Regions from separate parts of the Paraburkholderia sp. FT54 genome, predicted to be linked through region 2. Evidence: predicted binding sites of a transcription regulator. Region 2 holds the regulator's gene; each other region holds the start of a gene.
What was found. The regulator LexA, encoded in region 2, represses DNA repair genes until DNA is damaged. The targets are predictions, from matches to a motif close to ACTGTATNNNNATACAGT.

Region 1 (4,265 bases), 1.3 Mb from region 2:
CAGGCGAGTTCGGCTTCGGCTTTGCGGCCCGCTCGGAATGGACGCCGGAAGAACTCGCCAAGCAATGCCGCGACTGGGCGGCGGCGATCGTCAAGGAAGCGGAAGGCGACGCCGTGTTGATCGACCCGCTCGCGGCGCAGATCAAGAGCGCGGCGCAGGACATTCAGGCGCTCGAGGAAGTCATGCAGACGCCGGCGTGGCGGCTGGTGGAATCGCTGCGCCAGCGCGTCTACGAGGCCAAGGTGGCGTGCGAAACGAGCGTGGGCAGCACCGCGCGCGAAAAGCTCGGCGAACTGCGCGGGCTGCTGCGGCTGGGCATTTCGCACGGCTCGTTCCAGAAGCAGGAAGCTCAGCAGATCATGGAGTTCCTGCGCCTGCTCAAGCCGGAAATTTTCGTGGAAGAGCCATACGACGTGTTTTCGCGCATGGCGGCCTGGCTGCGCAATTTCTTCGTGCCGCCGCGTCCGGCGCCACAGCAACAGCAGCCACGCTAGTCGCGCTAGTCGCGCCGACGTAGGCGGGCGCGCCACGCGCACAAGCGCGCCGCCCGCCCGCGCTCTCAATCCCACATCTTCCTGAGTTTCGCCCCGATCTCGATCTTCGCCTGCGCCGCCGCGGCCAGCCCCGCCGCCGTGGGCGCGCCAGGAACCGGCACGCGCGGCCATGCATAGGCGTCGAACAACGGCATCAGATGCGCGGGAATGAAGCGCGTGCGCGACGCCCATACGTGTCGATCGCCCATATGCGTCTGGTTGTGCACGTAAAAGCGCTGCGGCACGACGATATGCAGATCCTCCTTCGCGCGCGTCATCGCCACATAGAGGAGGCGCCGCTCCTCGTCGATTTCCTCTTCGCTGCCTGTGCCGAGATCGGACGGAATGCAGCCGTCCACGCCATTCAGCACGAACACATTGCGCCACTCCTGCCCCTTCGCCGAATGGATCGTGGAGAGGATCAGGTAGTCCACGTCGATCAGCGGCACGCCCGATTCGTCGCTGGTGGCGTCGGGCGGATCGAGCGTCAGTTCGGTCAGAAAGCGTTCACGCGATGGATATGTGCCCGCGATGCTCTCCATCTGCAACACGTCCGCGTGACGGATCGCCGCGTCTTCGTGATTGCGCTCGAGATGCGGCTCGTACCAGCGCCGCACCATTTCGAACTCGGCGGGCCACGGTGTCTCACGCCCGTACACGCTCGACATGAGCTTGACGAACGGATGCCAGTCTTCCTGCGCGCGCGCCGGCGCGGCGAAGGCGGCCAACGCGCTGCCGGCGGTGTCGGCGGGATTGCCGCTGCCCGCGCGCGCGACGATCTCGTCGAGCACCTTCGCGGCGGTGGCCGGCCCCACGCCCGGCAGCAACTGCACGACGCGAAAGCCGGCCACGCGGTCGCGCGGATTTTCCGCCCAGCGCAGCACCGCGAGCACGTCTTTCACGTGCACCGAGTCGAGAAACTTCAACCCGCCGAACTTCACGAACGGAATGTTGCGCCGGGTCAGTTCGATCTCCAGCGCGGCGCTGTGATGCGCGGCACGAAACAGCACCGCCTGCGACTTGAGCTTCATGCCCTGCTCGCGCGCCTCGAGCACCTGTTCGACGATATAGCGCGCCTGGTCGGCCTCGTCGGCAACGGTGACGAGGCGCGGGCGCTGCGCCGACGCCTTGTCGGTCCACAGATTCTTCGTGTAGCGCTCGCTGGCCAGTTCGATCACTGCGTTCGACGCCGCCAGAATCGGCTCGGTCGACCGGTAGTTGCGCTCGAGCGTGACCTGTTTGGCCGGTGGATCGAAGTGCGCGGGAAAATCGAGAATGTTGCGCACGGTCGCGCCGCGAAACGAATAGATGGACTGGGCGTCGTCGCCGACCACGGTCAGGCCGCGGCCGTCCGGCTTCAATGCGAGCAGGATCGACGCCTGCAGACGGTTGGTATCCTGGTACTCGTCGACCAGCACATGGTCGAAGCGCGCCGACAGGTCGGCGGCGATGGCCGGTTCAGCGGCCATGTGCGACCAGTAAAGCAACAGGTCGTCGTAGTCGAGCACGCTCTGTTTCTGTTTGGCTTCGACGTAAGACGCGAACAGCATGCGCAGATCGGCCTCCCATTCACGGCACCAGGGGAACGCCTTGTCGAGCACCTGGCCAAGCGACGCGCCGGTGTTCACGACGCGCGAGTAAATGGCGAAACACGTGCTCTTGGCCGGGAAGCGCCGCTCTTTCGCCGACAAGCCGAGTTCGTGGCGCACCAGATTCATCAGGTCGGCGGAATCCTCCCGGTCGTTGATCGTGAAGGCCGGCGCGAGGCCGATCAGATCGGCGTACTCGCGCAACAGCCGCGCGCCGACGCTATGGAAAGTGCCCGACCACGTCAGCCCTTGCGCGAGCGCGGCTCGCGAGCCAAGCGCCGCGCCAGCGATGCGCGTGACGCGGCGGGTCATTTCGAGCGCCGCGCGGCGCGAAAAGGTCAGCAGCAGGATGCGGCGCGGATCGGCGCCGTTCACCACCAGATTGGCGACGCGGTGTGCGAGCGTGTTGGTCTTGCCGGAACCGGCGCCCGCGATCACCAGCAAAGCGCCGGGCGGCGCGGCGGGCGTGTGGGCGCCGTAATCGACGGCTTCGCGCTGCGCGTCATTGAGTTTCGCCAGCCAGCCGGCGCTGTCGGATGACGACAAGGACGAAGGCGAGGACGAGGACGGCGGAGATTCGGCGACGGAGAGCACGATCGATTTTTGGGCGTTGGATGGATTCAGAGCGGCGACGCATACTGTATATCCATACAACCCGCACAGACAAGCGACCCTTTTTTCGGCCACGCAACTGGCGGCCTTTACCTCACTCCGGCGCATGCCCACCGAGTCAATCGCGCGTAAAAATGGCCGTGGCATGGAAACGCACCGGCCATTCGTCTAAAGCGTCACCGTGAACGGTTCGCGCATCCAGCAGCGCCAGCACGCCCGGACTGTCGGACGCGCGGCGACGCGCGCGCCACACGGGAAGGACGCCTGCTATTGTTTCTTCGCGTCCTTCACATTCGCATCGGCGTTGGCCTTGTCGGCGTCGGCCTGCGCATCGGTTTTCTTCTTGTCGGCCTTGGCTTGCGCGACGGACGCTTTCTTGTCCGCCTTCGACTGTTCCTTGGCCGCCTTCTTGTCGGCATGGGTGACCGGCGCGGCGGCGGGATCGCTGGCCTGCGCGAAGGCAATCGACGACAGACATCCCGCGATCAATGCGGCGACGATCCTGCTCTTCGTAGACTGGGTGATGCTCATGCGATACCTCCGTGAAACGAGATGAGCGGGCCTGGAAGCCCGTTGAGGCGGCCACGGCGGCAAGCCACGCCGCCGCGCCACTTCGTCAAAACCCAGCCTTAGTGCTTGACGTCGGCGCCGTCCGACTGGTCGCCCGCCTGGCCTTGCATGTTCATCTTCATTTCGTTGTTGGCGGCCTGCTTATCCGCCTTCTGGTTGATCTTGGCGTCGCGCACCTGTTCCTTGTACTGCGACTTGGCGGCCTTCTGCTGATCCTTCAGTTCGGCCTTCGATGCCTTCTTCGACGCGCGATATTCGGCGTTAGCCTTCGCATTGGCGTCGCGCTTCTGCACCAGCGGGTCGGTCGAGCCCGATGCAGTCAGACGCGTCGGGGCGGGTGTCACGGGCTGCGCGCCCTGCGCGGCGGGCGCAACGTCGGCGCCTTGCATCTGGACCTGCGGCTGGCCGTCCGTACCCGCTGCAGGCTGCGCGGTCTGCGCGAGCGCGGCCGTCGAAGCGAAAGCCGTAAGGGCGGTACCGATCAGAAGCGTACGAATCTGGGTCATGGCTAATCCTCTCTAAGTTGTTGTGAACGCGGGCGACCTGTCCGGCGTTGCGAATTTGAGCCGCTGCGTGAGCGTGCCCTGCGTGCCTCGCCCGGTCTGCTCGCTGCCAGATAAAAATCCAGCAGGCTTTCCCTACTGACTTGCACTTTACGAGTGAACTTCGTGTTTTACGACCGTCGTTACGGAACGTTTCACTTTCTGACAAACGTATAACATCTGCTTGCAGATGCTCACACGACGGCGGCGCACACCGCGAACTTCATCCAGGGCAAGCTTCTGGCTTATGATGCGAACCCTTTGCCTGAAGGCGCAAACGCCATGCCCAACCTCGATTTCACGCTTACCGGCGACTACGTCGAACTGCACAATCTCCTGAAGATAACCGGCCTGGCGGACAGCGGCGGCTCGGCGAAAATGATGGTGGCCGACGGTGCGGTCACTGTCGACGGCCGGGT
Region 2 (4,265 bases):
GGGTTTTAGTGCACTGCGGCATTGGCATGCGTGCGACCCCGGGCAGCGCGCGCACCTGTTTAGGGCGTCGTTGAGATGCAGTGAGCGCGCAGTTAGCGTTTTCCATCCCTTGCAACCTGAATTGCGGCGCACCATGATTAATTCAGATCGCGCGTCCCGCGCGAAGGGAGAAAATCATGGCGAGCTACCAGAAGATCCTGCTGTGCTACGACGGCTCGCGCGAAGGCCGCAAAGCACTACGCTGCGGCGCCGACCTGGCGTTGGATCTGAAAGCGGAAACGCACTTGTTGTCGGTGGTCGACATGCGTTCGAGTATCGCGCAAAGCGCGGGCCTGCTGACCGATGTGGCGTGCGGCAGTTTCGAGAAGACCGCACGCGACATCCTGCAGGAAGGCGTGGACTGGCTCACCGAGCGAGGCGTTACCGCACAGGGGCATTTCGCATTCGGTCATCCGATCGACGAGATCGCGAACCTCGCCAATGAATTGCATGTCGACCTGGTCGTGGTCGGCCACCGCTGCCGCACGGGTTTGTCGCGCTGGTGGATGGGTGCGGGCAATACGCCGCTACTCGACCGTGTCTCGTGCAGCATTCTGGTGGCCTGTTCTTCCGCGCAGGAACAGCAGCAAGTGGCGGCTTGACGGGTGGTGGTCGTTTGCAGCGCGGCTGACTAATGGCCTCGGCCTGACGACATTGGGCGGGTGGCTTTGACGTCGCAATGGAGTCGTCGCACGACTCTCCGGGAATTGGCGCGGCCAGATGATGCCGCGCCAAACAAAGCGGACGTCCCGTGATCACTCGTTAAGGTTGACCGCGGCCAGCTTCCAGGTAAATGCACCCTCGCGCTGAAAAATCGCCGAGTAATGCGCGTCGCCGGCGCCATGCTGGTAGGTGACCACGAACTCGTTGATGCCGCGATAGCCCGCCGTGGTTTGCGGCGGTTGTGGTGGCGCGGCGTTGGCATTGCCATTGGGTGCGTTGCCGGCCGTGGGCGCTGCCGGCGCTGGCGCGGGCGAAGTCGCAGCGGCGTCCGGCGGATTGTTCGCGGCGGGCGGCGCGGGCGGCCGCTCGCCCGGATCGCCGCGCGGCGGCATGCCGTTCAGCAAGGCCGCCACGCCGTCCGGTGTGGCATAGGCATCCACGAGCGGACCAATCAACGCGACGCCGATCATCGCGCCAATCGCGGCCAACGGATTCCCGTTGCCATGCGCGTCAAGCCGGCGCGTCAGCAAGCCGGCGACCTGCTGCTTCAGGCTCTCACGCAATGCGGGGAAATCAACGTATTGATTGACGGTTTGCGCGTCGCGCGCGTCGGCAGCGCGTTTGAGATTGTTCAGCGCGATGTACGGTGACGCGTAAGCGAACCCCAGCGCGGCGATGACTACAATCACGATCAGCGTGATGATCAGCGGCCGGGTAGCACCGCCCTTGGTGCCGCTTTTGGTAAGTTGCGGAACTGCCATCGAGTGAGACTCTCCATCAGGTGTGATCTAACGTGGACCGCGGCCACGCGAAAACGATCCCACGCAATGCAATCTCTTGCCGTCCGGTTCAAGACTCGCCGAGTGCCATCAAGACAGATCAAGACTCGAATACCGCGCCATGCACGTTGGCCTCGTCGGCGATGCAGCGGTCGATCATGCGGCATACGGCTTCCATCGTGCCGACCATGATGAGACGCGACGGTCCGTGATAAACACGCACCGGTGCGCGACGCGCCGGTTCAGCCGTATTCAAACCCGAATTCAACGACACGCGGGCAAACGCCGGCAACGACGACGGCAGGCTCGGCACAGCGTCGGGCGAATCGAACAGCGACGGCGTGCTGAGCGTGGCCGCCTCGATCAATGAGCAGGGTACCAGCTTGCGAAGATGGCGCAGACGACCGAACTGGCGAAAGGGCAGCAGGCGGGCAAGACGTTCCATGAGACTCTCCAGACAATGCAGCGTTGATGCGGCGTTGGCGCGGCGTTTTATTTTGTCGAACGAGCGGGAGGGTCAAAACTCGCCGGGGCGAATGAGCCCCACGGCGATGCCTTCCAGCGCGAACTCCGCACTGCCGGTTTCAACGAAGATGTTTTCGTAATCGGGGTTCTCGGCGATCAGTTCGAGCCCGTTCGGCCGGCGCTTCAGGCGCTTGACCGTGACGTCGTCGCCCAGCCGGGCAATGATGATCTGGCCGTCTTTGGCTTCGCTGCGCTTTTGCACCGCGAGCAGGTCGCCGTCGAAGATGCCCGCGTCGCGCATGGACAGTCCGCGCACCTTGAGCAGGTAATCGGGCTTGCTCGAGAACAGCGCCGGGTCGCACGCGTAGTGCTGCGAGATATGTTCCTGCGCGAGAATCGGACTGCCCGCGGCCACCCGTCCGATCAGCGGCAGCGACAGTTGCATGATGCTGGCGTGCGGCAACGTGAACTGGTACGGCGAATCTTCCGGGCCGGCCAGCAGGCGAATGCCGCGCGACGCGCCGGCCGCGAGTTCGATCACGCCCTTGCGAGCGAGCGCGCGCAGATGCTCTTCTGCCGAGTTGGCCGAGCTGAAACCCAGCTCGGCGGCGATCTCCGCGCGGGTGGGCGGAAAGCCGGTGCGTTCGATAGCCCGGCGGATCAGATCGAAAACCTGCTGCTGTCGTGCGGTGAGTTTGGTCATGGCGCCACTGTATGTATGAACAGGTGACTGTATTTTTATACAGTATTCGGCGCAATTCAAGCTTTACTTTAAGTTCGCGGTGAAGGACGGCGTTCGAGCGTCGTCAAGCGACGCTTGAACACCCGTTTTCATGCCGCAACGCCTTATCTAGCTGTCATTACCACTTTTGCGTATTAAAGAATGAAGAAACATTATTTTTAATGATGAAAGCCCTTCGATAGACTGGCCTCCAGTTGACGTTCATGTGCACGTGACCGCGACGCAATAAGACACCACACGCTGTTTCAGCGGACACAACGCGGAGAAAGTTGACATGAATCACCAAGGTACGGGGCTGGCAGGCAGGACGAAGAAACTGATCGCGGCGCTCGCGTTGGGCGCGGCGAGCGCGCTCGGCGTGATGGCGCAGGCGCATGCCGCCGACACGACGCTGCTGAATGTCTCCTACGACCCGACGCGCGAGCTGTATCAGGAGGTCAATCAGGCGTTCGGCAAGGAATGGAAGGCGAAGACGGGTGAGACGATCACCTTCAAGCAGTCGCACGGCGGCTCGGGCGCCCAGGCGCGCTCGGTGCTCGACGGCCTGCAGGCCGACGTCGTGACGCTCGCGCTCGCTTACGACATCGACGCGCTGGCCAACAAGGGTTTGCTGGACAAGGGCTGGCAAAAGCGTTTGCCGGATAACGCGTCGCCGTACACGTCGACGATCGTGTTTCTGGTGCGCAAGGGCAACCCGAAGCACATCAAGGATTGGGACGATCTGACCAGGCCGGGCGTGTCCATCGTCACGCCGAATCCGAAGACATCGGGCGGCGCGCGCTGGAACTACCTCGCGGCGTGGGCGTATGCGGAGCATCAACCGGGCGGCAATGACCAGAAGGCCAAGGAATTCGTCGGCAAGCTCTACAAGAATGCCGGCGTGCTGGATTCGGGCGCGCGCGGCGCGACCACCAGCTTCGTGCAACGCGGTATCGGCGACGTGCTGATCGCATGGGAAAACGAAGCGTTCCTGTCGCTGAAGGAGTTCGGTCCGGACAAGTTCGAGATCGTGGTGCCGTCGGTCAGCATTCTGGCGGAGCCGCCGGTGGCGGTGGTGGACAAGGTGGTCGACAAGCACGGCACGCGCAAGCTGGCCGAGGCGTATCTGAACTTTCTGTATAGCGAGCAGGGCCAGGAGATCGCGGCGAAGAACTTCTACCGTCCGCGTTCGAACAAGGTGCCGGCCGAGCTGACCGCCAAGTTTCCGAAGCTGAAGCTGTACACCGTGGACGATTCGTTCGGCGGCTGGGCCAACGCGCAGAAGACGCACTTTGCCGACGGCGGCGTGTTCGATTCGATCTATCAACCGCAGTAACGCACAGGCACGAACAGGCCTCTGCCGTCACCGGCGTTGGCAAGAAAACGGCGCGGCAACGCGTCACTCCCGAGCGCGCCCATGGGCGCGCTTTTGGCCGCCGGGCCCGGCGACCGGCAACACGAGCATCAACCTGAACGAGTAACGAGCATGACGACGTTGACTTTCCGAAAACCGAGCGCGTTGCCCGGTTTTGGCCTGACACTCGGCATCACGGTGGCTTATCTGAGCCTCGTGGTGCTGATTCCGCTTGCGGCGACCT
Region 3 (4,265 bases), 1.7 Mb from region 2:
GCGGAAACTCGACGGTCGTGTAGGCGACGCGGATATCGTTGCCGCGCAGCACGTCGTCACGAAATTCGACGAGACCCGGCTGCGGCCGGTCTTCCTCGTGCGGCAACGGCATGTCGCGCTCGCCGCCCACCAGTTCGCCGCGCGTGCCGAGCACCTGATAGAACACGCTGTCGACATTGTCCGCGCGCAAAAAATCACGCGTGGAGTCGGGCAACGATAATTCCGCCACGCCGTTGACCGGATGAATCTGGCGCGCGAGCACGTACGCGTCGGTTTCCAGCGCGCGGTCGAACGGGCTGTTCGCGATCGACTTGGCGACCAGGTAAGTGACAGCGAGGCTCATCGGCCAAAGCAGCAGCAACGGCGCCAGCATCCAGTCGAGAATCTCGCCGAACAGCGAGCGCGGGCGCGCCTCGGCCGCGGCTTCGGTTTCGTCGGGCGGGGCGAACGGATTGGCGTAGCGCTCGTCGCGCGCTTCGTCGAGGTCCGCCGCGTGCGCCGTAGCGCGGTCTGCGCGCACGGACATGGGTGTCCTCTATTTGTAGTGATGGCTCGCCGGCATCGTGCCGGACGGCGGCGAGGCAGGTGGCTCAGGCTCGGCGGGTGGCGTCGTCGTCATGGCGTTCGCGCTTGTGCTCGTTGATGACGCCGCTTTCTCGAGGCAGTAGCCGAGACCGCGCACGGTGATGATACGCACGCCGCTCGGTTCGATTTTCTTGCGCAGGCGGTGCACGTAGACCTCGATCGCGTTGTTGCTGACTTCCTCGCCCCATTCGCACAGGTGGTCGACGAGTTGTTCCTTCGAGACCAGCCGGCCGATTCGCTGCAGCAGCACTTCGAGCAAACCCAGTTCGCGCGCCGACAGATCGATCACCTGCTCATTGACGTAGGCGATCCGGCCGACCTGGTCGAACGACAGCGACCCGTGCCGCACGACCGTCGGGCCACCGCCCGCGCCGCGCCGGGTCAGGGCGCGCACGCGCGCTTCGAGTTCGTTCAGCGCGAAGGGCTTGGCCATGTAATCGTCGGCGCCGAGGTCGAGACCCTTGACGCGTTCGTCGACGCTGTCCGCGGCGGTCAGGATCAGCACTGGCAGGTTGGAATTGCGCGCGCGCAGGCGGCGCAGCACCTCGAGCCCGGACATGCGCGGCAGGCCCAGATCGAGAATTAGCAGGTCGAAACTTTGCATCGACAGCGCGGTGTCGGCCTCGACGCCGGTCTTCACGTGATCGACGGCATAGGCCGATTGGCGGAGTGATCGAACCAGACCGTCCGCGAGTATGCTGTCGTCTTCGGCAATCAGAATTCGCATGGTGCGCCAGCCTGGCCTTGCCGGCACCGCGGGGTGTCCCCCGGCGCACAGCGGTCTCCAAAAATTATCGTGGGTAGTTGGGCAGCGCGACGGTAAAAATGCGCGTTCGCATGAGAATCGTGCTTGCCAAAACTACTGTTTTTTTATACAGTGTCTGGGTTTCGTGTGCTGTCCTTTAAAAGTGGGCTGCACATCTGCCTCAGACGCCGTTCATCATAGCAAAGGACGATTCATGGAAGAAAGCAAGAAAGGCTCGGCTGGACTGACGGCTGAAAAGAGCAAGGCACTCGCTGCCGCACTCGCGCAGATCGAAAAGCAGTTCGGCAAAGGGTCGGTCATGCGGCTCGGCGCAGGTGAGGCGGTCGAAGATATCCAGGTGGTCTCAACCGGATCGCTCGGCCTCGACATCGCGTTGGGCGTCGGCGGTTTGCCGCGTGGCCGGGTGGTCGAAATTTATGGTCCGGAGTCGTCCGGTAAAACCACGCTGACGTTGCAGGTCGTCGCCGAAATGCAGAAGCTCGGCGGCACGGCGGCGTTTATCGACGCGGAACACGCGCTGGACATCCAGTACGCGGGCAAGCTCGGCGTGAACGTGAACGACCTGCTGGTTTCGCAGCCGGATACGGGTGAGCAGGCGCTCGAAATCGCCGACGCACTGGTGCGTTCGGGCTCGATCGACATGATCGTGATCGACTCGGTCGCGGCACTCGTGCCGAAGGCTGAAATCGAAGGCGAAATGGGCGACTCGCTGCCGGGTCTGCAAGCGCGTCTCATGTCGCAGGCGCTGCGCAAGCTCACCGGCACGATCAAGCGCACGAACTGCCTCGTGATCTTCATCAACCAGATCCGCATGAAGATCGGCGTGATGTTCGGCAATCCGGAAACCACCACAGGCGGTAACGCGCTGAAGTTCTACGCGTCGGTGCGACTGGACATTCGCCGTATCGGTTCGATCAAGAAAAACGACGAAGTGATCGGCAACGAAACGCGCGTGAAGGTGGTGAAGAACAAGGTTGCTCCACCGTTCCGCGAAGCGATTTTCGACATCCTGTACGGCGAAGGTATTTCGCGTCAGGGCGAAGTCATCGACCTGGGCGTGCAGGCCAAGATCGTCGACAAGGCCGGCGCGTGGTACAGCTACAGCGGCGAACGTATCGGTCAGGGCAAGGACAACGCGCGTGAATTCCTGCGCGAAAATCCGGATATCGCTCGCGAGATCGAAAATCGTATCCGTGAGTCGCTGGGCGTGAATGCCATGGCTGAAGCCGTGACTGGCGCAGGCGCTGAAGTCGCGGACGAAGAAGAGTAACCCTCACGTGATACGCAAGGGCCGGCCGTTGTCCGATTCAGGACGCCACGCGGACGGCCCGCGTGATGAAGACGACGAGTCGTTCGATCCATTCGAATCGTTCGACGCACACGATCGTGCTGCGGGCCGCAATCCGCAGCGCGCGCAGTTTGAATCCTCCCCGCCGGCAGGCCCGGATCCCTCCGAAACCACCTACACCCGTTCGCGTCGCGTTCCTGGCGAAGCGAAACCCGGGCAAGACGAAGCCAAAAAATCCCTGCGTCCGGCACGGTCACTAAAAGGCCGCGCGCTCGGCTATTTATCTCGCCGTGAATACAGTCGCACCGAACTCGCGCGCAAGCTGAAGCCGTTCGTCGAGGAAACCGACTCGCTCGACACCTTGCTCGACTCGCTGGAAGCCGAAAACTGGCTGTCCGATTCGCGCTTCGCCGAAAGCCTGATTCATCGCCGCTCGTCGCGCTTGGGCGCGAGCCGGATCGTCGGGGAATTGAAGCAGCATTCGGTCGACCAGACGCTCGTCGAGGAGGCCAGCGCGCAACTGCGCGAAACCGAACTCGCGCGTGCGCAGGCTGTCTGGCAAAAGAAATTCGGCCGGCTTCCCGAAACGCCCGCCGAACGGGCAAAACAGCAGCGCTTTCTGGCCTCGCGTGGATTTTCGGGCGCCACGATCGGCAAAATTCTTAAGGGAATGGACGACGAGTAGGGCGGCGAGTAAGCGCGTCATGCTTGGTTTGCGTGCAAACCCCTTTGGGACAACGTCTTCCGCTCTCAGCCACGCATGGCGCGGCCATGCGCAATCGGACCTGTCCCAAATACCCAGTATGCTAAAATTCGTGGGTTTTCCAAATCCGGCCTTTCCTTCCCGCATGCCGCTCTCCCCGCCAGTGTCCCGTCAGTTGCGCCATCGTCGCGCAATCAGAGCGGAAGCCTATGAGCGAGCCGATGGCCTGTGGGATGTGGAAGCGTGCTTGACCGACGAAAAACCGCGCGATGTGGTGCTTGCGTCGGGCGTCCGGCCCAATGGTCAGCCGATCCATGAACTCTGGCTTCGCATCACCATCGATCGCAAGCTCAATGTCGTCGACGCCGAGGCGTCGTCCGACTGGGTGCCCTATCCTGGTTTGTGCCAAGCCAGCAATCCCGCCTACCGTGCCCTCATCGGGCTTAATCTCCGTCAAAACTTCCGTCGTGAGTCTGCCCGTTTGCTGGGCGGCACGGCGGGTTGCACGCATCTCACCGAGTTGTGCGCGATCCTGCCGACCGCCGCGATTCAGGCATTCGCCGGCGAAGTGTGGAACACCGGTGACAGCGCGTCGGGCGCGAACGCAGGTTCGGGAGACGGATCGTCTAACAGCACGGGCGAGCATTCCAACGACAAACCGCCATTCCAGCTGGGACGCTGCCACGCGCTGCGTTTCGACGGCGAGGCGGTGCAGCAGTTTTATCCGCGCTGGTATGGCCGCGCTCCGTATACAGCGGATCGCGCGGCATCGTCAGGCGACGGGGCGGTCCGCCAGACAGGCGAGGGTGGCAACGCGTCTGGCATGAACGACGGCAGCGGAAACGAAGTTCAATCCAACTCTCAGACTGAAGGGAATCACGCATGAAGATTCACGAGTACCAGGGTAAGGAAATCCTGCGGAA

Region 1: RI103_RS05030 (ATP-dependent helicase) is a predicted target of LexA. The motif match lies at 2,760-2,777, and genes of this name have one in related genera.
Region 3: recA (recombinase RecA) is a predicted target of LexA. The motif match lies at 1,447-1,464, and genes of this name have one in related genera.

What each region holds. Positions count from the first base shown of each region.
Region 1 is NZ_CP134195.1:1,077,787-1,082,051, reverse strand. It holds gene RI103_RS05035 (DUF4088 family protein) at 1-494, shown strand, start outside; gene RI103_RS05030 (ATP-dependent helicase) at 560-2,716, opposite strand; gene RI103_RS05025 (hypothetical protein) at 3,002-3,265, opposite strand; gene RI103_RS05020 (hypothetical protein) at 3,364-3,810, opposite strand; gene RI103_RS05015 (RNA-binding S4 domain-containing protein) at 4,129-4,265, shown strand, end outside.
Region 2 is NZ_CP134195.1:2,426,243-2,430,507, reverse strand. It holds gene RI103_RS11310 (universal stress protein) at 177-641, shown strand; gene RI103_RS11305 (DUF2939 domain-containing protein) at 795-1,463, opposite strand; gene RI103_RS11300 (hypothetical protein) at 1,582-1,926, opposite strand; gene lexA (transcriptional repressor LexA) at 1,999-2,649, opposite strand; gene RI103_RS11290 (sulfate ABC transporter substrate-binding protein) at 2,963-4,003, shown strand; gene cysT (sulfate ABC transporter permease subunit CysT) at 4,154-4,265, shown strand, end outside.
Region 3 is NZ_CP134195.1:687,795-692,059, forward strand. It holds gene RI103_RS03205 (sensor histidine kinase N-terminal domain-containing protein) at 1-526, opposite strand, end outside; gene RI103_RS03210 (response regulator transcription factor) at 536-1,312, opposite strand; gene recA (recombinase RecA) at 1,545-2,621, shown strand; gene recX (recombination regulator RecX) at 2,629-3,324, shown strand; gene RI103_RS03225 (DUF2889 domain-containing protein) at 3,488-4,228, shown strand; gene sucC (ADP-forming succinate--CoA ligase subunit beta) at 4,225-4,265, shown strand, end outside.